One region of the Achromobacter sp. T5-5 genome, then DNA from elsewhere that is predicted to be linked to it. Evidence: predicted binding sites of a transcription regulator. Region 1 holds the regulator's gene; the other holds the start of a gene.
The links. The regulator HrcA, encoded in region 1, represses chaperone genes, less so after heat shock. The targets are predictions, from matches to a motif close to TTAGCACTCNNNNNNNNNGAGTGCTAA.

Region 1 (14,511 bases):
TGGGTTTGAAGGCGACTTTTCCTCGCCTGAAGATTCTTGATATTTTCCGCAAATCCGGTGAGCGTCACCTGAGCGCCGAAGACGTCTATCGCGCCCTGATCGGCGAAAACGTCGAAATCGGCCTGGCAACCGTTTACCGCGTGCTGACGCAGTTCGAGCAGGCCGGCATCCTGGCGCGCAGCCAGTTCGACAGCGGCAAGGCCGTTTTCGAGCTGAACGACGGCGACCACCATGATCACCTGATCTGCACCAACTGCGGCAAGGTCGTCGAGTTCTCGGATCCCGAGATCGAAAAGCGCCAGCAGAAGATTGCCAAGGACAACGCCTTTGCGCTGGAAAGCCACGCAATGGTGCTGTATGGCATTTGCGGAAGCTGCCTGAAGGGTCGTTGAACCCGGATCGGCAAGCGGGAGGCCGGGCCCTCGGACCACGGCCCCGCCAAGCGCAAAAGCCCCTTCATTGAGAAGGGGCTTTTTGTTGTCCGTAGACGGGCGGACCAGGGCGGGTGCAGTTTCCTGGGCGGGCGCGGCTTAAGAGGCCGCCTGTCCGAAACCTTCCAGCATTTCGCGCGCATGTTCGCGCGTGGTGGCGGTGAGCGTCATGCCGCCCAGCATCCGCGCGATCTCTTCGACGCGGGCGGACGGGTCCAGTTCTTCGATGCTGGAACGCGTGGTGCCGCGCGACTCGGTCTTGCTGACCAGGAACTGGTTGTTGGCGCACGCCGCGACCTGGGGCAGGTGGGTGACGCACAGCACCTGATGGCGCTCGCCCAGTTCACGCAGCAGCTTGCCGACGGCTTCGGCGACCGCGCCGCCCACGCCGCTGTCGACTTCGTCGAAGATCAGCGTCGGGACGCGCGCCGCACGGCTGGCGATGACCGACAACGCGAGCGAAATCCGCGACAGTTCGCCGCCTGACGCCACCTTGGCCAGCGGGCGCGGCGTGGTGCCGGCATGGCCGGCCACCAGGAATTCAACCTGTTCGCTGCCATGCGCGGAAGGGGCGGACGGCGCAAGGGTGGGCTCGAAGCGGCCACCCTGCATCGCCAGCGTCTGCATGGCCTGCGTGACCTGCTTGCCGAGGTCCTTGGCGATCTTGCGGCGCGCCGTGCTGAGCTTGGCGGCGGCCGTGTCGTACTGCGCCTGTGCCGCGGCCGCCTGGGCGCGCAGGGCGTCGATGTCCCCGGCGGCCTGCAGGGCGGCAAGTTCCGAATGCAGGGATTCGCGCAGGTCGCACAGCGCGTCGGGTTCGACGCGGAACTTGCGGGCGGTTTCGAAGACGAGTCCCAGCCGCGCTTCCACGTCGGCGAGCCGCTTCGGGTCCAGTTCGACGCGGCTGACGTAGTTGTTCAGGTCCGACACGGCCTCGCTGATGGCGATGCGGGCCGATTCAAGTTCGTCCTGGACGCCCTTCAGACCGGGATCGTGCCGCAGCATCTGCTGGATGCGCTGGTTGGCCGCCGTCAGGCGGTGATGGGCGGAGTCGCCTTCGCCATCGAGCGCTTCGAGGATCTGCGAAGCGCCGTCGAGCAGCGACTGCGAGTGGGAAAGCCGCGTGTGTTCGGACTGCAGGGCTTCCCATTCGTCCGGCCCGAGGTTCAGTTGGTCGAGTTCATCGACCTGCCATTGCAGGCGCTCGCGTTCAGAGGCCAGGCTTTCGGCGTCTTTCTCTGCGGATTCCAGTTGCCGCGCCAAAGCGCGCCACTGCTTCCAGGCCTGACCCACGGCGTGGCGAAGCTCGGCATGGCCGCCGTGGGCGTCCAGCAGGTCGCGTTGGGCGTCGGGGCGCATCAGGCTCTGGTGCGCGTGCTGTCCGTGGATGTCGACCAGGCTGTCGCCGAGTTCGCGCAATTGTGCGACGGTGGCGGGGGTGCCGTTGATATAGGCGCGGCTGCGGCCCTGCGCGTCGATGACGCGGCGCAGCGAGAGTTCTTCGTCGGCGTCGATTTCGCGCTCGGCCAGCCAGGCATGCAGCGCCTTGGGCGTGTCGAAGACCGCCGTGATGTCGGCACGGGCCGCGCCTTCGCGCAGCATGCTGGCGTCGCCGCGTTCGCCCAGCGTGAGCGCCAGCGCATCCACCAGGATGGATTTGCCCGCGCCGGTTTCGCCGGAAAAGACGGTGAAGCCGGGACCGAAGTGGATCTCGGTCTGTTCGACGATGACGAAGTCTCGGATGTGCAGGGTGCGCAGCATGGGGGGCGCCAACTACTCTACGTTGTCGGAGGCTTCGGGCATCAGGTTCCAGTGCAGCTTGCGGCGCAGGGTGGAGAAGAAGCTGTAGCCTTCGGGATGCACGAAGCGGATGGTATAGGGCGCGCGCTGCACGACGATGCGGTCGCCCGGTTGCAGGTCGGACCAGGTCTGCATGTCGAAGTGCACGCTGGCGCCGACTTCGACGCGGCCCATGGCCGTGAGGGTCATGTTCAGCACGCCCGTGTCCGGGATGACGATGGGGCGGTTCGACAGTGTTTGCGGCGCCACCGGCACCAGCACCAGGGCGTTCATGCCGGGGTGCAGGATGGGCCCGTTGGCCGACAGCGCATAGGCGGTGGACCCGGTGGGGGTGGCGATGATCAGGCCGTCGGCGCGCTGCGTGTACATGAAGGCGCCGTCCAGCTCGACCCGCACCTCGATCATGCCGCCGCGTCCCGCGCGATTCAGGACCACGTCGTTCAGGGCCGATGCGGAATACATTTTTTGGTCGCCGCGCCAGACGCTGCCTTCAAGCAGCATGCGGTCTTCGATCTGGAAGCTGCCTTCCAGCACGCGGGCAAGCGCGGCGTGCGCGTCCTGCAGGGCGATGTCGGTGATGAAGCCCAGCCGCCCGTGGTTGATGCCCACCAACGGCATGCCGTAAGGCGCGAGGTGGCGGCTGGCGCCCAGCACCGTGCCGTCGCCGCCCATCACGACGGCGAGCGAGGCGGTCTTGCCGATTTCTTCGAGCGTGGCGATGGGGTATTCGGTCAGCCCGGTGTTGCGCGCCGTGTCCGCGTCGATCAGCACCTGCCGGCCCGCCTGCGTCAGCGCGTGCGCAAGCGCTCTCAGCGGTGTATCCAGGCCAGTGTCCTGGTATCTGCCGATCAGGGCGACGATAGGAAAATGCATGGCTGCGTCAAAAGTGAGAAGGGCGAAACCGGAAAGCCGAATCCAGCCCGAAATGAGCCGGTTAGCCGATTATATGGGGCCGTATATCGGGTTGCGGGACAAAAATCGCCTCAATTGGAAAAGATTCCCTAAAATAGCCGTTATGGATGACCGCGCACGCGCATTACTGAAAGCGTTGATAGAACGCTACATCGCCGATGGGCAGCCAGTCGGCTCGCGGACGCTATCTAAAGTCTTCGATTTGTCCCCGGCCACCATCCGCAACGTCATGGCGGACCTGGAAGAGCTGGGGCTGATCCATAGTCCGCACACCTCGGCCGGCCGCGTACCCACGCCGCGCGGCTACCGCATGTTCGTCGATTCGCTGCTGTCGGTGCAGTCGTACCAGCTGCAGCCGCACAACATGGGCGAAATGCTCTCGGCGGCCGAGCCCACCCGCGCCGTCAACGCGGCCGCGGCGCTGCTGTCGAACCTGACCCAGTTCGCGGGCGTGGTGCTCACGCCCAAGCGCGCGCAGGTCTTTCGCCAGATCGAATTCATCCGCCTGTCGGACAAGCGCGTCCTGCTCATCATCGTGACGCCCGACGGCGACGTCCAGAACCGCATTCTTTTCGTGCAGCGCGATTACTCCGAATCCGAGCTGCTCGAGGCCGGCAACTTCTTCAACATGCATTTCGCCGGCAAGTCCTTCAATGCCGTCCGGCAGACGCTGTCGACCGAACTGGCCCAACTGCGCGAAGACATCTCGCGCCTGATGCAGGCCGCCGTCGAGGCCAGCGCCGAAGCCGCCGAAGACGGCGATGCCGTGGTCATTTCCGGCGAACGCAAGCTGCTGGACGTGACCGACATCGCGTCCGACATGGACCGGTTGCGCAAGATGTTCTCGCTGTTCGAGAAAAAGACCGATCTGCTGCAGTTGCTGGACGTGTCCAGCCGGGCGCAGGGCGTGCAGATCTACATTGGCGGCGATTCGCAGCTTGTGCCCATGGAAGACGTCTCCGTCATCACCGCCCCATACGGCGTGGATGGCAAGGTGGTGGGCACCCTGGGCGTGATCGGCCCGACCCGCATGGCCTACGAACGCGTCATTCCCATCGTGGACATCACGGCGCGTTTGCTGTCCAACGCCCTCAGCCACAATCAGTAGTTCCATTCAAAGCTACATCCTCCTTGCGGAGGAACGGGAGTTTTTGTGTTTCTTCGCCTGTTCAAGTATCTCTGGCCTGAGCGCTACCTTCCTGAACCGCAGCAAGAAGACCCCTTCAACGAAGATCCGCCGCCGCGCGTGCCGGGCAAGGTCGGCGTGCTGCTGGTGAACCTGGGCACGCCGGACACCCCGACGGCCAAGGACATCCGCAAGTACCTCGGTGAATTTCTTTCCGATCCCCGCGTCATCGAGATCCCGCGCTACCTCTGGAAGCCCATCCTGCACGGCATCGTGCTGGTCCGCCGTCCCAAGCGGCTGGAGCCGCGCTACGCCGGCATCTGGATGCAGGAGGGCTCGCCCCTGATGGTCTACAGCAAGCGGCAGGCGGACGGCGTGCGCGCCGCTTTGCACGCCGCGGGCGTGGACGCCGTGGTCGAACTGGGCATGCGCTACGGCAATCCCTCCATTCCCGATGCCATCTCGAACCTGCGCAAGCAGGGCTGCGAAAGCATCCTCACCGTGCCGCTGTATCCGCAGTACGCCGCCAGCACCACCGCCACGGTGGTCGATGCGGTCACCCGCCATGCGGGCAGGCTGCGCGACCAGCCCGAGATGCGCTTCATCAAGCGCTTCCACGACGATCCGGCCTACCTGGACCCGCTGGCCGCGCGCATCGAGCGATACTGGCTGGAGCAAGGCAAGCCCCAGAAGCTGGTCATGAGTTTTCACGGGCTGCCGCGCTACTCGATCGAGCTTGGCGACCCCTACTACCGCGATTGCCTGGAGACGGCCCGGCTCCTGACGCAACGCCTGTCCCTGCCGCGCGACCAGATCGAAGTGACGTTCCAGAGCCGGTTCGGCACCGCCCGCTGGCTGGAGCCCTACACCGAGCCGACGCTCAAGGCGCTGGCCGCCTCGGGCGTCACCGAGGTCGATGTGGTGTGTCCGGGATTTGTGGCAGACTGTCTTGAAACCCTGGAAGAAATCAGCCTGGAATGCCGGGACGCCTTCCTCGAAGCCGGGGGCAGGCAGTTCCGTTACATTCCGGCCATCAACGACGACGAAGCCTGGATCGCGGGGCTGTCCGGACTGGTGGCACGGCACTTGCAGGGGTGGGTACCAGGCACCACGGACTTGAAGGAGAAGGCGCATGCAGCATGATCCCAAGACTGGAAAGTCGACGAAAAAGGGGAGCGTAAGCACCCCGGTCGATGAAGACCACATCGAACACGAGCTGGACGAAGCCCTGGCCGACACCTTTCCGGCCAGCGACCCGGTCGCGATTCCCTCCAATCCGGATGCGGACGACAAGCGTGTCGACCGCGCATTGAAGGAAAGTTTTCCGGCCAGCGACCCCGTCGCGCCGGCGCAGCCCAGCAAGAAGTAAGCGGTTCGAGACCCAGGGCGGTCCGTTCGCGCGGCGCCCTGACCGCCGCCGTGTGGGAATTTTTCACTTACCCGGGCTTGAAATAGGGGTATTGGCCCCCATTCATGTCTGCGAAAGCCATTCTTTTTGGAGGATTCCCCATGACGGCACCCCACGAGCCTGCTGAGCAGGCGCCCGAAGTCGGCCAGAGCGCCGACGCGGCACCCGCCGCCCAGGACGCTACGCAGGCCGAGCTGAACGAGTTGCGCGCCCAACTGGACGCCGCCCAGGCTACCGTCAACGAGCAGCACGACCAGCTTCTGCGTGTGCAGGCCGAAGCCGAGAACGTGCGCCGCCGCGCCCAGGAAGAAGTGTCCAAGGCGCGCAAGTTCGGCATCGAATCGTTCGCCGAAAGCCTGGTCCCGGTCAAGGACAGCCTGGAAGCCGCGCTGGCCCAGCCTGACCAGACGGTCGACACGCTGCGCGAAGGCGTCGAAGTCACCCTCAAGCAGCTTGCCGCCGCCTTCGAGCGCAACCTGCTCAAGGAAATCGCGCCGGCGCAGGGCGACAAGTTCGATCCGCACCAGCACCAGGCCATTTCGTCCATTCCCAACGAGCAGCCCGCCAACACGGTGGTGCAATTGCTGCAGAAGGGCTACGTGATTGCCGACCGTACCCTGCGCCCGGCGCTGGTGGTCGTGTCGGCCGGCCAGGGCTGATTGGTTTCTCCGCCATGACGGACCCCCGCTTCGATCCGGCGCAGGTATTCCAGGTGTTCGGCATGCGTCATGTCGACACGGCCGGATTCGATGCGGCGGTCGTGCAGGCGCCCGGCTCGGACCTGCGCTGCGTGTTCCTGTGGGGGCAGGACTGCTACAACTGCAACCTGTTCAAGCAGGCCGCGCTGCTGCACCAGGAAACGCTGCTGGGCCTGGGCCTCACCTGGTTCGAGGCCGACGTCTATGCGGATGAACCGCTGGGCCGGCGCTTTTCGTTGCATGGCGTCCCCACTTTTGTGCTTTACCGGTCCGGGAAACGGCTGGGGCGCATCACCGGCTGGCCCGGATTGCCCCAGTTCACGGCGGCGATCCACCGCCTGCAGGAACCGGGCGCGGAAATTTCCCGCCCGGCGTCTTGAAAAACCCCTCGGGCAACCCCAGTTATGGGGGGACAAGCAGTTTTCCCCAAATTTTCATAGATTTAATAATCAAGGTAACCCACCATGAGCAAGATTATTGGCATTGACCTGGGAACGACCAACAGCTGCGTGGCTGTCATGGACGGCGGGCAGGTCAAGATCATCGAAAACGCGGAAGGCGCTCGCACCACTCCCTCCATCGTTGCCTACATGGATGACGGCGAGACCCTGGTCGGCGCGCCGGCCAAGCGCCAGGCCGTGACCAACCCGCGCAACACCCTGTATGCGGTGAAGCGCCTGATCGGCCGCAAGTTCGAAGAAAAGGCGGTGCAGAAGGACATCAACCTGATGCCCTACGCCATCGTCAAGGCCGACAACGGCGACGCCTGGGTGGAAGTGCGCGGCAAGAAGATGGCGCCTCCCCAAGTGTCGGCCGACGTGCTGCGCAAGATGAAGAAGACCGCCGAGGACTACCTGGGCGAAGAAGTGACCGAGGCCGTCATCACCGTGCCCGCCTACTTCAACGACAGCCAGCGCCAGGCCACCAAGGACGCCGGCCGCATCGCGGGCCTGGAAGTCAAGCGCATCATCAACGAACCCACCGCCGCGGCGCTGGCGTTCGGCCTGGACAAGACCGAAAAGGGCGACCGCAAGATCGCCGTCTATGACCTGGGCGGCGGCACGTTCGACGTGTCCATCATCGAAATCGCCGACGTGGACGGTGAAAAGCAGTTCGAAGTGCTGTCGACCAACGGCGACACCTTCCTGGGCGGCGAAGACTTCGACCAGCGCATCATCGACTACATCATTGCCGAGTTCAAGAAGGAACAAGGCGTCGACCTGTCCAAGGACGTGCTGGCCCTGCAGCGCCTGAAGGAAGCCGCCGAAAAGGCCAAGATCGAGCTGTCCTCCGCGCAGCAGACCGAAATCAACCTGCCGTACATCACGGCGGATGCCTCCGGTCCCAAGCACCTGAACCTGAAGATCACGCGCGCCAAGCTGGAAGCGCTTGTCGAAGAACTGATCGAACGCACGATCGAGCCCTGCCGTGTCGCCATCAAGGACGCCGGCGTGAAGGTTTCCGACATCGACGACGTGATCCTGGTCGGCGGCATGACCCGCATGCCCAAGGTCCAGGAAAAGGTGAAGGAATTCTTCGGCAAGGATCCGCGCAAGGACGTGAACCCCGATGAAGCCGTCGCCGCGGGCGCCGCCATCCAGGGCTCCGTGCTGTCGGGTGACCGCAAGGACGTGCTGCTGCTGGACGTGACGCCGCTGTCGCTGGGTATCGAAACCCTGGGCGGCGTGATGACCAAGATGATCCAGAAGAACACCACGATCCCGACCCGGTTCTCGCAGACGTTCTCCACTGCCGACGACAACCAGCCGGCCGTGACCATCAAGGTGTTCCAGGGCGAACGTGAAATCGCCGCGGGCAACAAGGCCCTGGGCGAGTTCAACCTCGAAGGCATTCCGCCGTCGCCGCGCGGCATGCCGCAGATCGAAGTCACGTTCGACATCGACGCCAACGGCATCCTGCACGTGTCCGCCAAGGACAAGGGCACCGGCAAGGAAAACAAGATCACCATCAAGGCCAACTCGGGTCTGTCGGAAGACGAGATCCAGCGCATGGTCAAGGATGCCGAGGCCAACGCCGAGGAAGATCACCGCATTGCCGAGCTGGCCCAGTCGCGCAACCAGGCCGATGCCTTGGTGCACGCCACCCGCAAGTCGCTGACCGAGTACGGCGACAAGCTCGAAGCTTCCGAGAAGGAAAGCATCGAAGCCGCGATCAAGGACCTGGAAGACACGCTGAAGGAAGGCGACAAGGCCGCGATCGACGCCAAGGTCGAAGCGCTGTCCACGGCATCGCAGAAGCTGGGCGAGAAGATGTACGCCGACATGCAGGCGCAACAGGCCGCTGGCCAGCAGCAGGCCGCCGACAACGCGAAGCCGGTGGACGACAACGTCGTCGACGCCGACTTCAAGGAAGTCAAGCGCGACCAATAATGGCCGGGCGCTGACCTGCCTCTGCCGCCCGGTAGCCGGAGAAATCCGTCTACCGGGCGAACTCATTCTGTAGCACTGAAAAGAAGGCTCGATTTTTGAGCCCACGGATCATGGCAAAACGCGACTATTACGACGTCCTGGGTGTGGCAAAGAATGCCTCGGACGACGATCTCAAGAAGGCCTATCGAAAGCTGGCCATGAAATACCATCCGGACCGCAATCCGGACAGCAAAGAAGCCGAAGAGAAGTTCAAGGAAGCCAAGGAAGCCTACGAGGTCCTGGGCGATGAACAAAAGCGCGCCGCGTACGACCGCTACGGTCATGCGGGCGTGGACCCCAACGCCGCCGGCATGGGCGGCGCGGGCATGGGCGGCGGCTTCGCCGACGCATTCGGCGACATCTTCGGCGAAATTTTCGGCGGCGGCGGCGGACGTCGCGGCGGCGGCCCGCAGGTCTACCGCGGCGCCGACCTCAAGTACGCGCTGGAAATCTCCCTGGAACAGGCCGCAGCCGGCTTCGACACCGAGATCCGCGTTCCCAGCTGGGAAAACTGCGACACCTGCCACGGTTCCGGCGCCAAGCCCGGCACCTCGCCCAAGACCTGCCGCACCTGCGGCGGTTCCGGCGCCGTGCGCATGCAGCAGGGCTTTTTCAGCGTCCAGCAGACCTGCCCCACCTGCCACGGCAACGGCAAGGAAATTACCGATCCGTGCCAGGCCTGCGACGGCGTCGGCCGCATCCGCCGCAACAAGACCCTGCAGGTCAAGATCCCGGCCGGTATCGACGACGGCATGCGCATCCGCTCCAGCGGCAACGGCGAACCTGGCATCAATGGCGGTCCTCCGGGCGACCTGTATGTGGAAATCCACATCAAGCAGCACAAGATCTTCCAGCGCGACGGCGACGATCTGCACTGCGAACTGACCATCCCGTTCACCACGGCGGCGCTGGGCGGCGAGCTCCAGGTCCCCACGCTGGGCGGCAAGGCCGAAATCTCCATCCCCGAAGGCACGCAATCCGGCAAGACCTTCCGCCTGCGCGGCAAGGGCATCCGCGGCGTGCGCGGCAGCTACCCGGGCGACCTGTACTGCCACGTCGTGGTCGAAACGCCGGTGCGCCTGAGCGACGACCAGAAGAGCATCCTGCGCCAGTTCGAAGCGTCGCTGAACGACGGCGGCGACCGCCACTCGCCGCAGAGCAAATCCTGGACGGACCGCGTGAAGGAATTCTTCAGCTGATCGCGCTGCCGATCAGCGCAAAAAAGCCGCGACGTTCGTCGCGGCTTTTTTTTCGGGCAGGCGTGCCTGGCGCGCTACGGATGGGATTGCGGGATCCCGTAGAACGGCGAGCCGCTTAGCGGGTGGCGGGCGGGTAGTCGAGCTCGCCGAAGGTGTATTCGCCGTTGACTTTGGCTTGTTGAAGCTGGGCGCGCACGTCCTGTTCGGTCAGGCTGGAGGTGTGAGGCTGCGCCGCGGGATAATCCAGCTCGCCGAAAGCGTATTGGCCGCTGAGCTTGGCTTCTTGCAGTTCGGCTGCGACCTGGGCGCGGGATTTGGATTGTTCATCGCCAGCTGCGTGAGCGCCGGCACTTGCCAGGGCCAGGGAAAAAAACAGCGTCGTGGCCAGTATTTTCATAAGTGAGACCTCCAGATTGTTTTAAATGAGACCGAGCCCGGCGGCCTTCTGTCGTGGTCCATCTGTTGATTCCGATGGCCAGGCGCTGGACGCCAAAATCTCGGCAAAGACCCGCACGGGATGAAATCACCTCCCACGTTTGCGAAAAATCGAAGGGTTTCGAAAATTTGCAATGCAGAATTACGAAGCCAAGGCGCCCTCCACCAGCAAAGCGACGCTCAATCCTGAAGCGGGCGCTAAATCAGCACGCAGTGCCCCCCTTGACGCAGGCTCTCCATCAAGCGCGCAGCGGCCTCCCCCTGACGCGACTCATTGCGTAAGCGCTGCCAGGCCGCCCGCGCGGCCGACGCAGCGCGGGCCACGCAAGATCTTCCTGCCAGCTCAAAACGCCAAGAAGAACGCCAAGAAAACCACCCGTCCCAGCGCTCGAGGCCATTCAACAACGCAAGCCTGGTGTGGCCGTGCCCCCCAGCGCGCGGGGCGTCGATAAGCCCAACGGAATCCGAAGGAATCGCCGCAGGCGATGACGAGGATGAGGCAGGGGAAGTCCGAAGCGAAGGCTCCGGACCGCAATCGTGGCCCCGCGCGCTGGGGGGCGCGGCCGCGCCGGGCGGCTAAAGAACCCGCGCTCGCCCCAGCCACTCATGCACACAAAAAAGGGACCGCGGCTCGCGCCCCGGTCCCTCCGCTACTGCAACTGCAACTGCTACTGCTACTGCTGACTACAACTACCAACTGCATCACAGCAACTTCAACTTCAACTTCAACTACTACTACTACTACTACTACTACTACTACTACTACTACTACTACTACTACTACTACTACTACTACTACTACTACTACTACTACTACTACTACTACTACTACTACTACTACTACTACTACTACTTCAACCGCCGCTGTACGCCGAAAATACCGGCCTCAGGCCATGATGCCACCCGAGGCCGGCCGGGCTACAGCAAGCAGCTCACCGGCTGATCGGCGGGTACTCGAGCTCGCCGAACGTGTATTGACCGCTGGCCTTCGCTTGCGCCAGCTCCGCCTGGACATCGGCGCGCGACTTGGCGCTGCCGGTCGCCGCGGCGACGGGGGGGTATTCCAGTTCACCGAAGGTGTATTGGCCGCTGACCTTGGCTTGCTGCAACTGAGCCTGCACTTCCTGCGCGCTCAGGCTGGTCGTCTGGGGCAGGGCGGGCGGATAGTCCAGCTCGCCGAACGTGTATTGGCCGCTCGCCTTCGCTTGTTGCAACTCGGTCGCCACCTGGGCGCGGCTCTTCGCTTGTTCGACGCCTGCGGCTTGCGCGCCGGCTCCGGCCAGGGCCAGGGATAGGAAAAGGGTAGTGGCTAGGGTTTTCATGGTGAGACCTCCAATTCGTCATTAGGTGGGACCGAATCCGGCGGCACTCCGTCGTGGTTCGTTTGCTGTTCCCGATGACTGAATTGTGCGCGTCATCCCACCTGGGATAAACCCTGATTCCTTGAAAACATCTTTCCAAATAACCGAGTAATCGGATTTGGATGCCGAAATTCACCCATTATTGGCATGGTCATGACCCCTGCCGCCCATGACAGGCGCCTTTTCCACCCCTCATCATGCAAAAAAACCCCTGCCGAAGCAGGGGTTTATCCAGCAGCCAAGCCGGCCCGTATCAGGGCTTGGCGGGCTTCTTGAAGTCGCCCGCGAGCGCCGTGCTGAATCCTTCCGGACGCAGATACTTGCGCAGCGCCGAATTCACGGATTCCGGCGTCAAGGCGGCAATCTTCTTGTCCATCTCCGCGGACCAGGCAAACGTGCGGCCCCTATCCAGATAGTCCACCCACGTGCTCGCCAGCACATCGTCCTGGGCGCGCGCCAGATTGCGATAGTTCAGCAGCGCCGTGATGCCTTCCGTGATTTCCTTGTCCGAAAAGCCATCCTTCAGCGCCCGCGCCAGTTCCTCGTTGACCGCCTTCTCCAGGCGTTCACGATTCTGCGGCGCATAGATGGCATAGATGCTCCAGCTGGCCGACGGCTCGAACGACGACACCGACAGCGAACTGCGCACGTTGTAGGACAGGCCCTCCGTCTCGCGCACCCGGTTCCACAGGCGTGACGTCTCCGAGGCGCCGAACAGGTAATTGGCCAGATACAGCGCCGCGTAATCCGCGTCCGTGTCCTGCAGCTTCAGCGGCAGGCGCGACAGATAGAACGCATTGGCCTTGTCCGGCGTATTGATGTCGAACTGCTTGGGCGGCACGTCGCGGTACGGATTGGGCACACGGGTGTAGGCCGGCGCCTTCTTCCAGCCGGCAAGGCCCGTGCTGAGGGCCTTTTCGACGGCCTGCGGCTCGAAATCGCCCACGGCGGAAAACTCGATGTCCCCCGCGCCATAGAACTGGGCATGGAACTTGGCCAGCGCCTCGCGGTTCAGCGCGCGCACGCCCGCCAGCGACTCCTCGAAGGTGGGCACATAGCGCAGGTCGTCGGCAGGCCACGGATTGTCGTGGCGGGCCAGGGTGCGGCCAGCCAGGGCCGAGGGTTCGGTCATGGCGTTCTGGATCGACGTTTCAAGCTGGCGCTGGTATTCCTCGACCTGTTCCTTCGGGAAGCTGGCGTTGCGGATGATCTCCAGGGCCAGCGCCGTCAGTTCCGGCAGGTTCTCGCCCTTGGTCGACATCGCCACCTTGAGCGTCGTGCCGCCGCCGCTGAACCCCAGCTCGGCCTGCAGCTTGTCCAGCTGGTCCTGGATGTCCTGGCGCGACAGCTTGTCCGTGCCGCGCAGCAGCAGATCGGCCGCCGCGCTCGAATTCACGCGCTGGCCCAGCAGGTCCTTCTCGTTGCCGAACTGGATCAGCATCTGCGCCTGCACGCGGCTGCCGCGCGTCGCCTTGGGCAGCAGCGCCAGCTTCACCGGGCCATTGGGCAGTTCCAGCGTCTTGCGCTGGGTGAGCTTGTCGATGTTTTCCGGCGAGGGATCGAACGCCGAAGCGGCCTTGAAATCCGGATCGCCCTTGTAGTCCTTGAACACCGCGCTCAGGTCCACGCGCTGGGTCTGCGGCGCGCGCTCGGGCTTTTCCGTGGGGATGTAGCGGCCCTCGACGCGGTTGCTCTGCACCAGATAGGTCGTCGCGGCCTTTTGCACCTCGGCCAGCGTCGCCTGGCGCGCGCGGTCGCGCTGCAGGAAGAAGAGACGCCAGTCGCCCGCGGCGATGGCCTCGGACAGCGCCACGCCCACCTGTTCGGGATCGCTGTACGTCTGCTCCCAGGCGGTCAGCCACTTGCTGCGCGCGCGGTCCAGCTCCTGCTGCGTGAAGGGCTTCTTGTCCAGGGACTCCAGCGTGCCCGTCAGCGCCTTCATCGCCGCGTCCAGGTCCTTGCCTGGCGTCAGTTGGGCGGCGAACATCGCCAGCCCCGGGTCCAGGTTTTCCATCGTGAAACCGAACACGCCCGAGGCCAGCTTGGTCGGGACCAGCGCATGGTAAAGGCGGCCCGACGGCGTGTCGGACAGGATCGTGGTGGCCAGGTCGAACGGCACGAAATCAGGGCTGGCGCCCGCCGGGATGTGGTACATCGCCGCCACCAGCGGCGTGCCGCCCGTGCGGCGCAGCGTCACCGAGCGCTCGCCGTCCTGCACCGGTTCCACCGTGTACTCGGGCGGCAGCTTGCGGTCGGGCTTGGGCAGCTTGCCCAGCGTGGCCTCGATGTCCGCCAGCGTCGTCTGCGGATCGAACTTGCCCGCCACGATCAGCACGGCGTTATCGGGCTGGTAGTACTCGTGATAGAAGGCGCGGAGCTGGCCGATGTCCACGTTCTCGACGTCGGAACGCGCGCCGATCGTGTTCTTGCCGTAGCTGTGCCACTGGAACGCCGCCGCCTGCATCTTCTGCATCAGGATGCGGAACGGATTGTTCTCGCCGCTTTCCATTTCGTTGCGGACCACGGTCATTTCCGAGTCCAGGTCTTCCTTGGCGATCAGCGAATTGACCATCGCGTCGGCCTGCCAGCCCAGATACCACTTCAGCGTCTCGGGATTGGCCGCGAAGCTGGCGAAATAATTGGTGCGGTCGCTGGAGGTCGAGCCGTTGGCCTGCAGGCCGCGGCGCGAGAACTCGCCCATGGCGTTGCGGG
Region 2 (14,511 bases), 1.3 Mb from region 1:
GAACGCGCCGAAGCTCTGGCCGGCGGTGCCGTTGCACTGGATGTGGATGGTGTCGTCGGGCAGGCCGTCGTGACCGTAGCGCGCGGCCACGGCGCCGGACAGCATGGCGCCGATGGTGCGGTTGCGGTTGCGCACCGGCACGATGAACGACACCTTCTCGCCGCGTTCCAGCGCGGGCTTGCTGCGCTCGATCAGCAGGTGGTCCAGCGCGCCCGCCAGGCCGTGGTCCTGCTCTTCGGTCTGGTGCACTTCGGCGTCCGACTGCGTCTGGTGGAACACGCGGGTGAAGTCCAGGCCCTGCGCCTTCCAGTGTTCGACGCCCGAGCGCATGTCGAGCAGGTCGGCGCGGCCAATCAGGTCGTCGAACTTGCGGATGCCCAGCTGGGCCATGATTTCGCGCACTTCCTCGGCGATGAAGAAGAAGAAGTTCACGACGTGTTCGGGCTTGCCCTGGAATTTCTTGCGCAGGACGGGGTCTTGCGTGGCCACGCCCACCGGGCAGGTGTTCAGGTGGCACTTGCGCATCATGATGCAGCCTTCGACGACCAGCGGAGCCGTCGCGAAGCCGAATTCGTCGGCGCCCAGCAGCGCGCCGATGACGACGTCGCGGCCGGTCTTCATCTGGCCGTCGGCCTGCACGCGGATGCGGCTGCGCAGGCGGTTCAGCACCAGGGTCTGCTGCGTTTCGGCCAGGCCCAGTTCCCAGGGCGTGCCCACGTGCTTGATGGACGACACCGGCGAGGCGCCCGTGCCGCCGTCATGGCCGGCGATCACGACGTGGTCGGCCTTGGCCTTGGCCACGCCCGCGGCCACCGTGCCCACGCCCACTTCGGACACCAGTTTGACCGAGATCGAGGCCTTGGAATTGACGTTCTTCAGGTCGTGGATGAGCTGCGCCAGGTCTTCGATCGAGTAGATGTCGTGGTGCGGCGGGGGCGAGATCAGGCCCACGCCCGGCACCGAGTAGCGCAGCTTGGCGATGTATTCCGACACCTTGTGGCCGGGCAGCTGGCCGCCTTCGCCGGGCTTGGCGCCCTGCGCCATCTTGATCTGGATCTGGTCGGCGGACGACAGGTATTCGGCGGTCACGCCGAAACGGCCCGACGCCACCTGCTTGATCTTCGAGCGCAGCGAGTCGCCCTTCTTGAGCGCGACGTCGGCTTCGATGCGGTCCGAACCCAGCACCGAGGCCAGCGTGTCGCCGTCCTTGATGGTGCTCTTGCCTTCGCGCATTTCGGCGCGGTAGCGCAGTTCGTCTTCGCCGCCTTCGCCCGTGTTGGACTTGCCGCCGATGCGGTTCATGGCGATGGCCAGCACCGAGTGGGCTTCGGTCGAGATCGACCCCAGCGACATGGCGCCGGTGGCAAAGCGCTTGACGATTTCCTTGGCGGGCTCGACGTCGTCCAGCGGAATGGCGCGCGACGGCTCGAAGCGGAATTCAAACAGGCCGCGCAGCGTCATGTGGCGGCGGCTCTGGTCGTTGATGATCTGCGCGTACTCCTTGTACGTGCGGTAGTTGTTGGCGCGAGAAGCATGCTGCAGCTTGGCGATCGAATCCGGCGTCCACATGTGCTCTTCGCCGCGGACGCGGTAGGCGTATTCGCCGCCGGCGTCCAGGTCGTTGGCCAGCACCGGGTCGGCGCTGAACGCGGCGCGATGCTGGCGCAGCGCTTCTTCGGCCACCTGGAAGATGCCGATGCCTTCGATGTTGGACGCGGTGCCGGTGAAGTACTTGTTCACCAGGGCGCTCTGCAGGCCCACGGCTTCGAAGATCTGCGCGCCGGTGTAGGACATGTACGTGGAAATGCCCATCTTGGACATGACCTTGTTCAGGCCCTTGCCGATCGCCTTGATGTAGTTCTTGACGGCCTTTTCGGGGTCATTCATCTTGCCCAGCGATTCGAGCGCCAGGTAGGGGTGAATGGCCTCGGCGCCGTAGCCGCCCAGCAGCGCGAAGTGGTGCACTTCGCGGGCCGAGCCGGTTTCCACGACCAGGCCGGTATTGGTGCGCAGGCCGGCGCGGATCAGGTGCTGGTGCACGGCCGAGGTGGCCAGCAGCGCGGGGATGGCCACGCGCTCGCTATCGACCAGGCGGTCCGACACGATCAGGATGTTGTAGCCGCTGCGCACCGCATCGACGGCGCGCGCGCACAGGGCCGCCACGCGGGCTTCGATGCCCTCGGGACCCCAGGCGGCGGGATACGTGATGTCCAGCTCGAAGCTGCGGAATTTCTTGCCCGTGACCTGGTCGATGTCGCGGATCTGCGCCATCGCGGCGAAATCCAGCACCGGCTGGGAGACTTCCAGGCGCAGCGGCGGGTTGACGTTGTTGATGTCCAGCAGGTTCGGCTTGGGGCCGATGAAGGACACCAGCGACATCACCAGCTGTTCGCGGATGGGGTCGATGGGCGGGTTCGTGACCTGCGCGAACAACTGGCGGAAGTAGTTGTAGAACGGCTTGGCGCGGTCCGACAGCACGGCCAGCGGCGCGTCGTTGCCCATTGAGCCGATGACTTCTTCACCGCTGGACGCCATGGGCTCCAGGATGAACTTGTAGTCTTCCTGGGTCCAGCCGAACGCCTGCTGGCGGTCCAGCAGCGACACGGCCGATTGCGTCGCCACGGCGACCTGGCGCGGGGCGGGCAGCGATTCCAGCTTGATCTGCAGGCGCTCGATCCACTGACGGTACGGGCGGCTGTTGGCCAGTTGCAGCTTGATTTCGGCGTCGTCGATGATGCGGCCCTGTTCCAGGTCGATCAGGAACATCTTGCCCGGCTGCAGGCGCCACTTCTTGACGATGCGGTTCTCGGGGATCGACAGCGTGCCGGCTTCGGAGGCCAGGATGACCATGTCGTCATCGGTGACCAGGTAGCGGGCGGGACGCAGGCCGTTGCGGTCCAGCGTGGCGCCGATCTGGCGGCCGTCGGTGAACGCGACCGCGGCCGGGCCGTCCCACGGCTCCATCATGGCGGCGTGATATTCGTAGAAAGCGCGGCGGCTTTCGTCCATCTGCGTGTGCTGTTCCCAGGCTTCCGGGATCATCATCATCATGGCGTGGGCCAGCGAATAGCCCGAATTCACCAGCAGTTCCAGGCAGTTGTCGAACGTGGCGGTGTCCGACTGGCCTTCATAGACGATGGGATACAGCTTCTTCAGGTCCTCGCCCAGCACGGCCGACTGCATCATGCCTTCGCGGGCGCGCAGCCAGTTGAAGTTGCCCTTGACCGTGTTGATTTCGCCGTTGTGGGCGATCATGCGGTACGGGTGGGCGAGCGGCCACGCGGGGAACGTGTTGGTCGAGAAACGCTGGTGGACCAGCGCCAACGCGGACACCGTGCGGGTATCGGCCAGGTCGCGGTAGTAGCGGCCGACCTGGTCGGCCAGCAGCAGGCCCTTGTAGACCACGGTGCGCACCGAGGCCGAGGGCACGAAGTATTCCTTGCCGTGCGCCAGGTGCATGTTCTGGATGGCGTGGCTGGCGGTCTTGCGGATGACGTACAGCTTGCGTTCCAGCGCGTCGGGCACCATCACGTCGGCGCCGCGGCCGATGAAAAGCTGGCGGATCACGGGTTCGCAGTCGCGCACGGTGGGCGACATGGGCATGTCGACGTCCACCGGCACGTCGCGCCAACCCAGGACGACCTGGCCTTCGGCGCGCACGGAGCGCTCGAGTTCCTGCTCACAGGCCAGGCGCGAGGCGGTTTCCTTGGGCAGGAACACCATGGCAACGCCGTACTCGCCGGGCGGGGGCAGGATGATGCCTTGCTGGCTCAGTTCGTCGCGGTAGAGCGTGTCGGGGATCTGGATCAGGATGCCTGCGCCGTCGCCCATGAGCTTGTCCGCGCCGACCGCGCCGCGGTGGTCCAGGTTTTCCAGGATCTTCAGGCCCTGCTGGATGATCGCGTGGCTTTTCTTGCCCTTGATGTGGGCCACAAAGCCGACGCCGCAGGCGTCATGTTCGTTCTTGGGGTTGTACAGGCCCTGGGCCGAAGGCAGGCCGATGCGCGTGGCATCGATCGGGGTCGCCTTGGGGGTGGGACAGGATTCGGTCGGGGTAATTTGGGGCATGGCGCGCTCCGCAGTGGGCCTGCGTCGTAATGTTGCAGTGCAGGAGACGGACAATACCCCCGCGGCGAGTAGGGCGCAATAGAAACAAACGGGGTATGACCCTAATTATTTCAATGCGCTGTCATAGTGCATTAATATGGGGACATAACAAGATCCGCGCCAATTGTGGCCTTGCGGGGATCGGGTGTTTGGTTGCCAACCCCGGCGCACCAAAATCGCACAAAAACCCGTTTATGCGTCCCCATTTAAATGCGGTAATTTGCAGCGTCGGATCAACCCGCTTTGTGGCGAACACTGCACATCATGCGGCGCGGGCCGCGGGGCGCCAAGGCGTGAATCAGCCCAAAAACAAAACCCGCCATCGCGGCGGGTTGGAAGGATCAGGAATGGGTGGGCGGCGTGGAGGTCGTCGGCGTGGACGGGCCAGATTCGGTGTCCGCCGCTGGCGCGGCAGGCTTCTTGCGCGGCCTGCCGCGCTGTCCCGGCGCCACGCGCCGGCTGGCGGTATGGGCAAGGCTGGAGATGAAGCTCGGGCCGCCCAGCGCCCACTGGCCGGAAACCGCCTGGTCGATGCGCTGCGTTTCCTCGCGCGACAGCCCGTCCTGCAGCCGCTTGCGGTAATTGGCCTGGCGGTCGAACGGCGTGTTGCCGCAGGCCCAGTAATCGGCATGATCGGACTGCCACTGCGCCGGGGCCGCCGAAGTATTGCCCGTATGGCTGGACGCGGATGACCACGGCCAGGAGTCGGGGTCCTGCGATGCGCCGCTGCGCACGGGGTAGGTTTCCAGCCAGACCAGCGCCGGCAACACCCAGGCGCCCGGTTCCAGCAGCGCCGATCGGTAGCGGCCCGCGAACACCCGGCCGCCGCGCAGCCGCGCCGCCAGGTTGCGGCCCAGCGTCTGCATCAGGCGCGGCAGGCCTTCTTCGTCTGCCGGCGTGGCCAGCAGCAGGATGCGGTCGTTGGCAAGAAGCCAGCCGTGCACCGATACGCGGTGGCGCTGGGCCGATTCGCCCAGCCACATGGCAAGCTGATTCAGGATATCGGCGGGCGCGGGTTGCGATGGCGCTGCCAATGGCTGAATAAAGTTGGCCTGCACCAGTTGGGGCAGCCCAGGGGCATACAGGCGGGGCAGACGGGCCATAGTGTCAGGGCTTGCGTATCAGGAAGAACGGTTTGTCTTCGCTCACGGTATATAAATAGTGCCACGGTGGGCGCTGGTCAAGTCCCGTGATCACAATCTGGGCGCGGTATGGCATTTTTTTTGTCGCAAGCGCTCATTGAGGGGCAGGTTAACATTCGGCGACGGAACGTCGCACCATGGATATCCCCTAACCCGCCGACGTTTTTTCCACCTCTACACCGGAGAAAGCCAATGGCCGTGTCCCTGGAACTCATCTCGCAGCATCGGTGCTTCGGCGGCACGCAGCGCTATTACCGCCACGATTCCACGGAAATCGGCCTGCCCATGCGGTTTTCCGTCTACCTGCCGCCCCAGGCCGAGAACGGGCCGGTCCCGGTGCTGTTCTACCTGGCGGGCCTGACCTGCACCGAAGAGACCTTCATGATCAAGGCGGGCGCCCAGCGCCTGGCGGCCGAGCTTGGCGTCATGCTGGTCGCGCCCGACACCAGCCCGCGCGGCGCGGGGGTGCCCGGCGAAGACGAAAGCTGGGACCTGGGCACGGGCGCCGGTTTCTACGTGGATGCCACCACGCCGGCGTGGCGCGAGCACTACCGCATGGACAGCTACGTGACCCGCGAACTGCACGGCATCGTGACGGGCGGCACGCTGCCGGGCGACGCGTCGCGCACCGGCATCTTCGGCCACTCCATGGGCGGCCATGGCGCCCTCGTCCTGGCGCTGCGCAACCCGGACAAGTTCAAGTCCGTCTCCGCCTTCGCGCCGATCGCGGCGCCCAGCCAGTGCCCGTGGGGCAAGAAGGCGTTCGGCGCATACCTGGGCGCCGACGTCCAGGACTGGGCGGCCTATGACGCGTCGGCCCTGATGCGCGGAACGAAGCAGCCGTTCCCCGGCGGCATCCTGATCGACCAGGGCGAAGCCGATCAATTCCTGGCCGAGCAGTTGTATCCCGAGGTGTTCGAGGCAGCCTGCGCCGCCGCCGGCCAGCCGCTGACGCTGCGTCGCCAGCCCGGCTATGACCACGGCTATTACTTCATCTCGACGTTCATCGAGGATCACATCCGGTTTCACGTCGAGCGGCTTGGAAAACCGGCCGCCTGAGGGCGCGCTTCTATACTGGGAAGCCTGCCGCGGCGGGTGGCGGCTTCCTGCGCCCGCCGCGCCGCAAGCCCCTCGGCTTGAATAGGAACGCGTCATTTGATCAACGGAATCGCTCCCTTCGCCTGGATCCTGCTGGGCGCCGTCATCGTCTTGCTGCCCGGCATCGTCATGCTGCTGGGACGCGGGGGGCCACGCGACGAGCGCGGCCGCCGCATGTTCCAGTTCCGGCCCGTCCGCCGGGCGTGCGGCCTGCTGCTGGTGTGCCTGGGGTGCGTGTCCGGCCTGCTCGCGCTGTCGCTGGTGCAGTTCGTCCGACTCACGACCGACGAACCGGTGGCGCGAATCGACGTCCGCCAACAGGCAGAGGGCCAATTCGAGGTCAATGCCAGCGCGCCCGCGATCGGCACCAGGCAATACGTCCTGTACGGCGATCAATGGCAGATCGACGCCCGCGTCGTGCGCTGGAAACTGCCGGCCCTGATGGCGGGCGTGCCGCCGCTGTACCGCTTGGAGCGCCTGTCGGGTCGCTACAGCGACGCGGCGCGTGAAGCCACGGCCACCCGCTCCGTGCATCCGCTCGACGATTGGCCCGCGCCGGATCTCGGTTCACTGAAGAAAAGTTTTCCGAACTGGTTCCCCTTCGTCGATGTCCAATTCGGCAGTGGCGCCTACATGCCGTTGTTCGACGGCGCCCGATACCAGGTGTTCATGGATCCCCGCGGCGCGCTTTTCATCCGCCCGGATGGCCAGGCCACCGTTGATGGTCTCAAGCAACTGGGCTGGTGACGGCACGCCGTAAAATAAATGGGGACGTGTTCTGCCAAAGGAAACTTTGACGCGCCGCAACAGTCGAATTAGCACTCCCAATACTTGAGTGCTAACATCGAATTCATGTCTTTATCTCTTCGCCATCCGGAGACCCCCGCTATGAAGCAACCCAGTACCTCGTTGACCGCTTCCGGCAACGCTCTGGCGTTGGCCATTGCCAATCCGGGCGCTCTGGGCACGATCGACGCGTACATTTCCGCGGTCAACCGCCTGCCGGTGCTGTCCGCGGAGCGCGAAACGGAGCTTGGCCGCCGCCTGCGCGACCAAGAGGACCTGGGCGCCGCCCGCGAGCTGATCCTGTCGCACCTGCGCCTCGTCGTCTCGGTGGCCCGGCAGTACCTGGGTTATGGCCTGCCCCACGCCGACCTCATCCAGGAAGGCAACGTCGGCCTGATGAAGGCCGTCAAGCGCTTCGACCCCGAGCGCGGCGTGCGCCTGGTGTCCTTCGCCGTCCACTGGATCAAGGCCGAGATCCATGAGTACATCATCCGCAACTGGCGGTTGGTCAAGGTGGCGACCACCAAGGCCCAGCGCAAGCTGTTCTTCAACCTGCGCAGCATGCGTCCCGACGGCCAGACCCTGGATCCAGAACAGGTCGACCATATCGCCCGCGAGTTGAACGTGCGCCACGAAGACGTGAGCGAGATGGAAGTCCGCATGTCCGGCCGCGATATGTCGCTGGAAAACCAGGACGATGACGATGACAGCTACGCGCCCATCGCCTATCTGTCCGATGAAGGCCGCCAGGAACCGACGCGTGTGCTGGAACGCGCCGCGCGCGACCGCCTGCAAAGCGCGGGCCTGACCGGCGCGCTCGATGCGCTGGATGCCCGGTCGCGCCGGATCGTCGAAGCCCGCTGGCTGCAGGATGATGGCGGCGCGACGCTGCACGAGCTTGCGCAGGAATTCGGCGTCTCGGCGGAACGCATCCGCCAGATCGAAGCCGCCGCGCTCAAGAAGATGCGCGGCAACCTCGCCGCCTGATTGCGCATCACGTCCGCTATCGCCTCGGAAGGCCGCGAAGTTCGCGGCCTTTTCTTTTGCGGACGCGCGCTGGTGGGCCAATAAATTGATACAAATTCGCGGCGAATTTTCGGACTTCTTCGAAACTTAATGGGGATGGCGCCGCCTAACTTCATGTAGACCGCGAACTTAGGTTGGCAGTCTTGTCATCCGTCTCGGCTTCTCCTCTTTCCCCTCCCCTATGAGACGGATGCTTGCGGGGCACCTAGCATATCGGTGCCCCGTTTTTTATGCGCGCTCGGCGCGCATCGCTTCATGCGAAGCGCTTCACACGCCACGCTTCACACGCATCGCTTCATGGGAATTGCCTGGCGCAGGGATCACGCCGCGCGGGCGTTCTCCGGCGCGGCCAGCGCCGTGTGCCATAGCGCGTCCTGCACGCGGCGCACGCCCGTGGCCATCGAACCGTCCTGATAGAGCTTGATCCACCGGTAGCCCGGCGCCATGTTGTCCACGATGTGCTTGCCGTCGCGGATGCTGAACTGGAAGCAGGTCGACGGCGTGGCCAGCATGCGCAGGTTGTGCCGGCGGCGGTCGAACTCATGATGCACATGCCCCCACAGCAGCACCCGCACCTGCGGCCAGCGGGCCAGCAGCTTGAAGAGCGCCTGCGGGTTGTCGATCATCATCGAGTCGTGCCAATGGCTGTCGATCTGCATCGGGTTGTGGTGCATGGCCACCAGCGTGTGGCGATCGGGCGCCTGGGCCAGCGCGGCCTCCAGCATGTCGAGTTCGCTGGGCGGCAGGTGCCCCGCGTTCGAGCCGGGCACCGTGGTGTCCAGCGCAATGACGCGCCACGCGCCCACGTCGGTCACGGGCATCGACCAGTCGGACAGCTCCTGGCGCAGCACTGACGGCTGATCGTGATTGCCGGGCAGGCAGCGGATGGTGGCGCGCTCCAGCGCGCCGGATTCGGACAGGATGCGCGCAAAGCGCCGGTAGCTCGCGGCTTCGCCGTCCTGCGACAGGTCGCCCGTGGCAAGCAACAGGTCGGGATGCTTGCCGTCGGCCTCGATCTGGCGCAGGACCGCGCGCAGGCTGGCGTCGGTATCGACGCCCAGCATCGAGGTGTCGGGCTCGCCGAACAGATGGCTATCGGTCAATTGGACGAGCATCGCGGGCGCATCGTGGCGCCGGGACAAGGTATGGATGCGAGCCACGTGCGGCTCCTGCAAAGTTCGCGTGGTGCCACATTACCCAAAAAACATGACGTGGCGCGTTTCGCAAGCGTCCCTTGGGGTAACGAAACGTGCATTCTTCAGGATTCCCGCTGCGCCCGGGCGGCAGGCCTGGGAAAAAAGCCGCTATTCTTGCGGAACCTTCCACACGCTTTAAGAATGGGACGCGGCGTCACCCATGGATGTTGGTTTTCTCGTATTTGGTCTTGCGGGCCTGCTCACGCTGGTCTGCTTCATGCCGCCCCTGGCCGGCCGCGTGAAGCTGCCCTATTCCGTGCTGCTCGCGATTGTCGGCTGTCTGCTTGGCATCATCATTCACGTGCATGGCTGGGCGCCCGCCTGGATCGGCGACTTCCTCGATTCGCTGGAAAGCTTCGAGATCTCGTCCGAGACCTTCCTGATGGTGTTTCTGCCCGTGCTGCTCTTTGAGACCGCGCTGGCGATGAACGTGCGGCGATTGATGGACGACATCGGGCCCATCCTGATGATGGCCATCGTGGCCGTGGTGGTCTGCACGGTGGTGGTCGGCGTGACGCTCGATGCGGTCTCGCCCTACGGTCTGGTGGTGTGCCTGCTGCTGGGCGCCATCGTGGCGACGACGGACCCGGTGGCCGTGGTCGGCATTTTCCGCGAAGTGGGCGCGCCCAAGCGGCTGACCACCCTGGTCGAGGGCGAAAGCCTCTTCAACGACGCGGCCTCCATCGCGCTGTACTCCGTGCTGCTGGCCGTGCTGAGCGGCAGGGGCGAGTTGTCCGTCAGCGGCATCTTCAACGACTTCCTCGTGCACTTCATCGGCGGCGGCCTGGCGGGGTTTGCCATGGGGCGGCTGGCCTGCTTCCTGTTCGCCTGGTTGCGCGGTTTTCCCACGGCCGAGATCACGCTGACCCTGACGCTGGCCTACCTGTCCTTCTTCATCTCCGAGCATTACCTGAACGTCTCGGGCGTGGTCGCCACGGTGATCGCGGGGCTGGTGGTGGGCTCGACCGGCCGCACGCGCATGTCGCCCACGACCTTCGAACATCTGGCCAGCGCCTGGGAGCAGTTCGGCTTCTGGGCCAATTCCCTCATTTTCCTGTTTGCCGCCATGCTGATTCCCAAGCTGATGGCGGCCGCCGATTGGCAGGAACTGGTGCTGGTCGGCGTGGTGTTCGTCGTGACCCTGGTCGCGCGCGGCATCGTGGTGTTCGGCTTGCTGCCGCTGCTGGGCCTGACCCGGCTGGGCACCAAGGTCAGCAACCCCTACAAGGTCGTGATGCTGTGGGGCGGCCTGCGCGGCGCCGTGTCGCTGGCGCTGGCGCTGGCGGTGACCGAGCAGACGGGCGTGCCCGAAGAGGCGCGCCAGTTCATCGCCGTCGCCACCACCGGGTTCGTGCTGATGACCCTGTTCGTCAACGGCATCAGCCTGCGGCCGCTCATCCGCATGCTGGGGCTGAACCAGCTATCGCCCGTAGAGCGCACCATCCGCAACCAGGTGATGGCCGTGGCGCTGGAGGACCTGCAGGACAAGACCGAGGAAGTCGCCAAGGCCGAGCACATCGGCACCGAGGTCCGCGACCGCATCCGCGCCGTGTTCGACGCCAGCCTGGCCAGCGTGCATGATGGCCGGGTCAGCCAGATGACCGACGAGCAGCGCGTGGCGGTGGGCCTGACCATCGTCGCCCAGCGCGAAGAGGAAATGTTCTTCGACATTCTCAAGGCCCAGATCGTGGACTGGCGCATGGCCGAAACATTGCTGGCCCGCGCGGAGCGCCTGGAAGACGCCATCCGGCTGGGGGGCGTGGAGGGCTTCGAGCGCGCCATCGTGGCCGACGTGCGCTATTCGACGGGCTTCCGGCTGGCGCTGCGGCTGCACTATGTCTTCGGCTTCCAGGGCTGGCTGGCGCGCGAACTCGGCCAGCGCTTTGCCAACCTGATGAGCAAGCGGTCGGTCGCGCAGCGCCTGATCGGCTTTGCCCGCGAGCAGATCACGCCATTGCTGGGCGAAGCGGCCACGCAGCGCATCGTGTCGTTGCACCAGCGCCGCCTGGACCTGATCGAGAACGCCATGCAGGCCCTGAACCTGCAATATCCGTCGTACGCCCAGTGGCTGCAGGAAAGCTACCTGGGCCGCGTGGCCCGAGAACTCGAGCGCATCCGCTATCGCGACATGCTTGAGCAGTTTCTGATCAGCGGCGAAGTCTATGCGGACCTGACCGAGCAATTGAAGAGCCGCTGGGCGCACATCGACAAGCATCCGCCGCTGGACATCGAAATGAGCGCGGCCGAACTCATCAAGCGCGTGCCGCTCTTCGAAGGGCTGTCGCCCGATTCCCTGCGCGCCATCAGCAAGCTGCTCAAGCCGCGCCTTGCCCTGCCCGACCAGCGGGTGCTGACCAAGGGCCGGCACGGCGAGGAAATGTGTTTCGTGGCGTCGGGCGCCGTGGCGGTCCACCTGCCCGACAACACCATGATCGAGCTGGGCAGCGGGGAGTTCTTCGGCGAACTGGGCCTGCTGGGCGAAGCGCAGCTCACGCCAGACGTGACGTCACTGGGCTACAGCAAGCTGCTGATGCTGTCTTCGCGCGACTTCCACGCGCTGCTCGCCCGCGACGAAAACCTGCGTGAACGCATCCAGGTCGTGGCCAAGCAGCGGTTGCGCGCCATCGAGGTCTGGAAGCAGTTTTCGCAGGCATCCGCGGCGGCGGCTCCCGCGGCCGCGCCGATGCCGGCCCCCAGTCCGGCGCAGGCGGCCGAAGCCGCGGAAGCGGCCGGCGCCGCCATTGCGCCCGAAGGCGAGGATGTCCAGGCGGCCCGCGAACTGCGCGGCGAATCCGCGCGCGACGACGATGGGTTGGGCGGATCGGTGATGGCGACGCCGGAACCGTCGCCGCGCTAGTCGTCCCGAAAGTTGTCCTGAAAGTCGTCCGGGGCAGGCGTCCAAGTCAGGCGCCCAAGTCAGGACCGCCGCTCAGGAGAGACCACCCCGCGCCCCACCCGGCGCCCGGCTAGACCGTGATCTCGCCCGCGGCCTGGCGCCGCATGATGTCCTCGACCAGCACCAGGGCGGCTTCCAGCGTGAACTCGCCCTCGCGGATGCGGTCCAGCGCCGTGGCCACAGCGATGGTGGCGATCTCCATGACCTCGCCGTCGCGGTTGGCGGGGCGCGCGTCCGGCGCCAGGAGGCAGGTGCTGGTCAGCACGTCTTCGACCTGATAGCCCTCGGGCAGCCGGCGATGGATGCGCAGGATCGTGCGCAGCGGCGTGCGGTGCGCCAGGTCCGGTTCGTCCAGCCCGGCTTCTTCGCCGCATTCGCGCACCAGCGCCAGTTCCAGGTCTTCGCGGCTGCCGGCCAGTCCGCCCACCAGCGTGTCCCACATACCGGGATCCGTCGACTTGCTGAGCGAACGCCGCGCCACCCACAGCCTGCCGTCGGGCGTCCAGGCGTTCAGGTGCACGGCCTTGGTCAGCAGGCCCAACGGCCGCACGGCTGCGCGTTCGATCACGCCGAGCGGCTGCTCGCCATCCAATACGTCCAGCAATTCGTCGCGCCAGCCGCGCAGGCAGTTGGCTTGGCGCAACAGTTGCGCGGCCTGTTCCAGCACCGCATCCAGCGCATTGCCCGGAACGAGGCCGTCGCCGATGCGCAGCGCCGTGTCGTCCGCATGCGTTTGCGGCGCTTCGCGCAGCGCGTCGCACGCCGCATGCGTGGCCCAGCCGCAGCGGCGCCCCGCTATATATAAAGCGCGCGCGCCTTCCGGGGCTGGCTCCTGCGCGCGGGCGCACAGGGCGGCATACAAATCGGACAACGGCTTTGGCATCGTGGCGTCATGGTGATGAGGATGCAGGCGATTTTAAGCCACCCGGTTTACGGGCCGCAGTCAAGGGCCGCAGTCAAGGGGCGCGGCCACATGGGGGCGGGCTCCATGAATTCAAGAGCACAAACTTACATCTGTTTGCGCGTCCGCTATAATCCGCCAGTTTCTTTGTGATTTCGAGAGGGAACGACAGGGCCGCTCTATCTCCCTGCATCGCCCTGCCATCTAATAATTGCGCGTTGCCCGTATTCCGGTGACTTCCGCCACCAGCAAATGGGCCTTCGCGCCGTATTTCGAGGTAAGCATGAAGAAGTGGAGAGGGATACTGGGGGCTTGTGCGATGCTGGTTGGCAGCGTGGCCGGTGCCCAGGTGCAAAACATGCCCGGCGGTCCGAAGGTCAATCAGCTCAATCTGCATGAAGGCGTCACCGCGATCTCGCGCGACATCATGTGGCTGCATTGGTTGCTGCTCACCATCTGTATCGTGATCTTCATCGGCGTCTTCGGAGTGATGTTCTACTCCATCTGGGCGCACCGGAAGTCCCGCGGCCACAAGGCGGCGACCTTCCACGAACATCTCGGCGTCGAAGTCGCCTGGACCGTCATCCCCTTCATCATCGTCATCGCCATGGCGCTGCCGGCCACCAAGACGGTCGTCGCCATGAAGGACACTTCCAGCGCCGACCTCACCGTCAAGGTCACCGGCTATCAATGGAAATGGGGCTACGAGTACCTCGACGGCTCGGCCGCCGGCATCAAGTTCCTCTCCACGCTGTCCACACCGCGCGCCCAGATCGAGAACCGCGAGCCCAAGGGCGAGTTCTACCTGATGGAAGTGGACAACCACCTGGTCGTCCCCGCGAACAAGAAGATCCGCATCGTCCTCACCGCCTCCGACGTCATCCACTCCTGGATGATTCCGGACTTCGGCGTGAAGCAGGACGCCATCCCCGGCTTCCTGCGCGACACCTGGTTCAACGCCGAAAAGCCTGGCATCTATCGCGGCCAGTGCGCGGAACTCTGCGGCAAGGACCACGCATTCATGCCCATCGTCGTGGAAGTCCTGGCGCAACCGGACTACGATAAGTGGGTTGAAGACCAAAAGAAGAAGATGGCGGCAAACGCCGACGATCCCAACAAAGAGTGGACGGAAGCCGAACTGGTTGCCCGCGGCGAAAAGGTTTTCGCGGCGAATTGCGTGGCCTGTCACCAGGCCAACGGCAAGGGCATTCCCGGTTCCTTCCCGCCGCTTGACGGAGACAAGGTCGTTCTGGGTCCCAAGGGGCCGCAGATCGACACCGTGCTGAAGGGCAAGCCCGGCACCGCCATGGCGGCGTTCGGCGGGCAGCTCAACGACGTCGAGATCGCAGCGGTCATCAG

Region 2: rpoH (RNA polymerase sigma factor RpoH) is a predicted target of HrcA. The motif match lies at 7,163-7,189, and genes of this name have one in related genera.

Annotation. Positions count from the first base shown of each region.
Region 1 is NZ_AP027919.1:5,139,605-5,154,115, reverse strand. Features, by position in the region: gene fur (ferric iron uptake transcriptional regulator) at 1-392, shown strand, start outside; gene recN (DNA repair protein RecN) at 531-2,192, opposite strand; gene ACZ50Q_RS23365 (NAD kinase) at 2,205-3,104, opposite strand; gene hrcA (heat-inducible transcriptional repressor HrcA) at 3,247-4,251, shown strand; gene hemH (ferrochelatase) at 4,297-5,412, shown strand; gene ACZ50Q_RS23350 (hypothetical protein) at 5,402-5,638, shown strand; gene grpE (nucleotide exchange factor GrpE) at 5,779-6,336, shown strand; gene ACZ50Q_RS23340 (thioredoxin family protein) at 6,351-6,755, shown strand; gene dnaK (molecular chaperone DnaK) at 6,840-8,765, shown strand; gene dnaJ (molecular chaperone DnaJ) at 8,876-10,003, shown strand; gene ACZ50Q_RS23325 (DUF4148 domain-containing protein) at 10,119-10,400, opposite strand; gene ACZ50Q_RS23320 (DUF4148 domain-containing protein) at 11,371-11,760, opposite strand; gene ACZ50Q_RS23315 (M16 family metallopeptidase) at 12,053-14,511, opposite strand, start outside.
Region 2 is NZ_AP027919.1:219,790-234,300, forward strand. Features, by position in the region: gene ACZ50Q_RS01090 (glutamate synthase-related protein) at 1-4,068, opposite strand, end outside; gene ACZ50Q_RS01095 (hypothetical protein) at 4,449-5,210, opposite strand; gene fghA (S-formylglutathione hydrolase) at 5,442-6,308, shown strand; gene ACZ50Q_RS01105 (hypothetical protein) at 6,405-7,094, shown strand; gene rpoH (RNA polymerase sigma factor RpoH) at 7,236-8,120, shown strand; gene ACZ50Q_RS01115 (phosphodiesterase) at 8,480-9,319, opposite strand; gene ACZ50Q_RS01120 (cation:proton antiporter) at 9,516-12,212, shown strand; gene ACZ50Q_RS01125 (NUDIX hydrolase) at 12,322-13,134, opposite strand; gene coxB (cytochrome c oxidase subunit II) at 13,436-14,511, shown strand, end outside.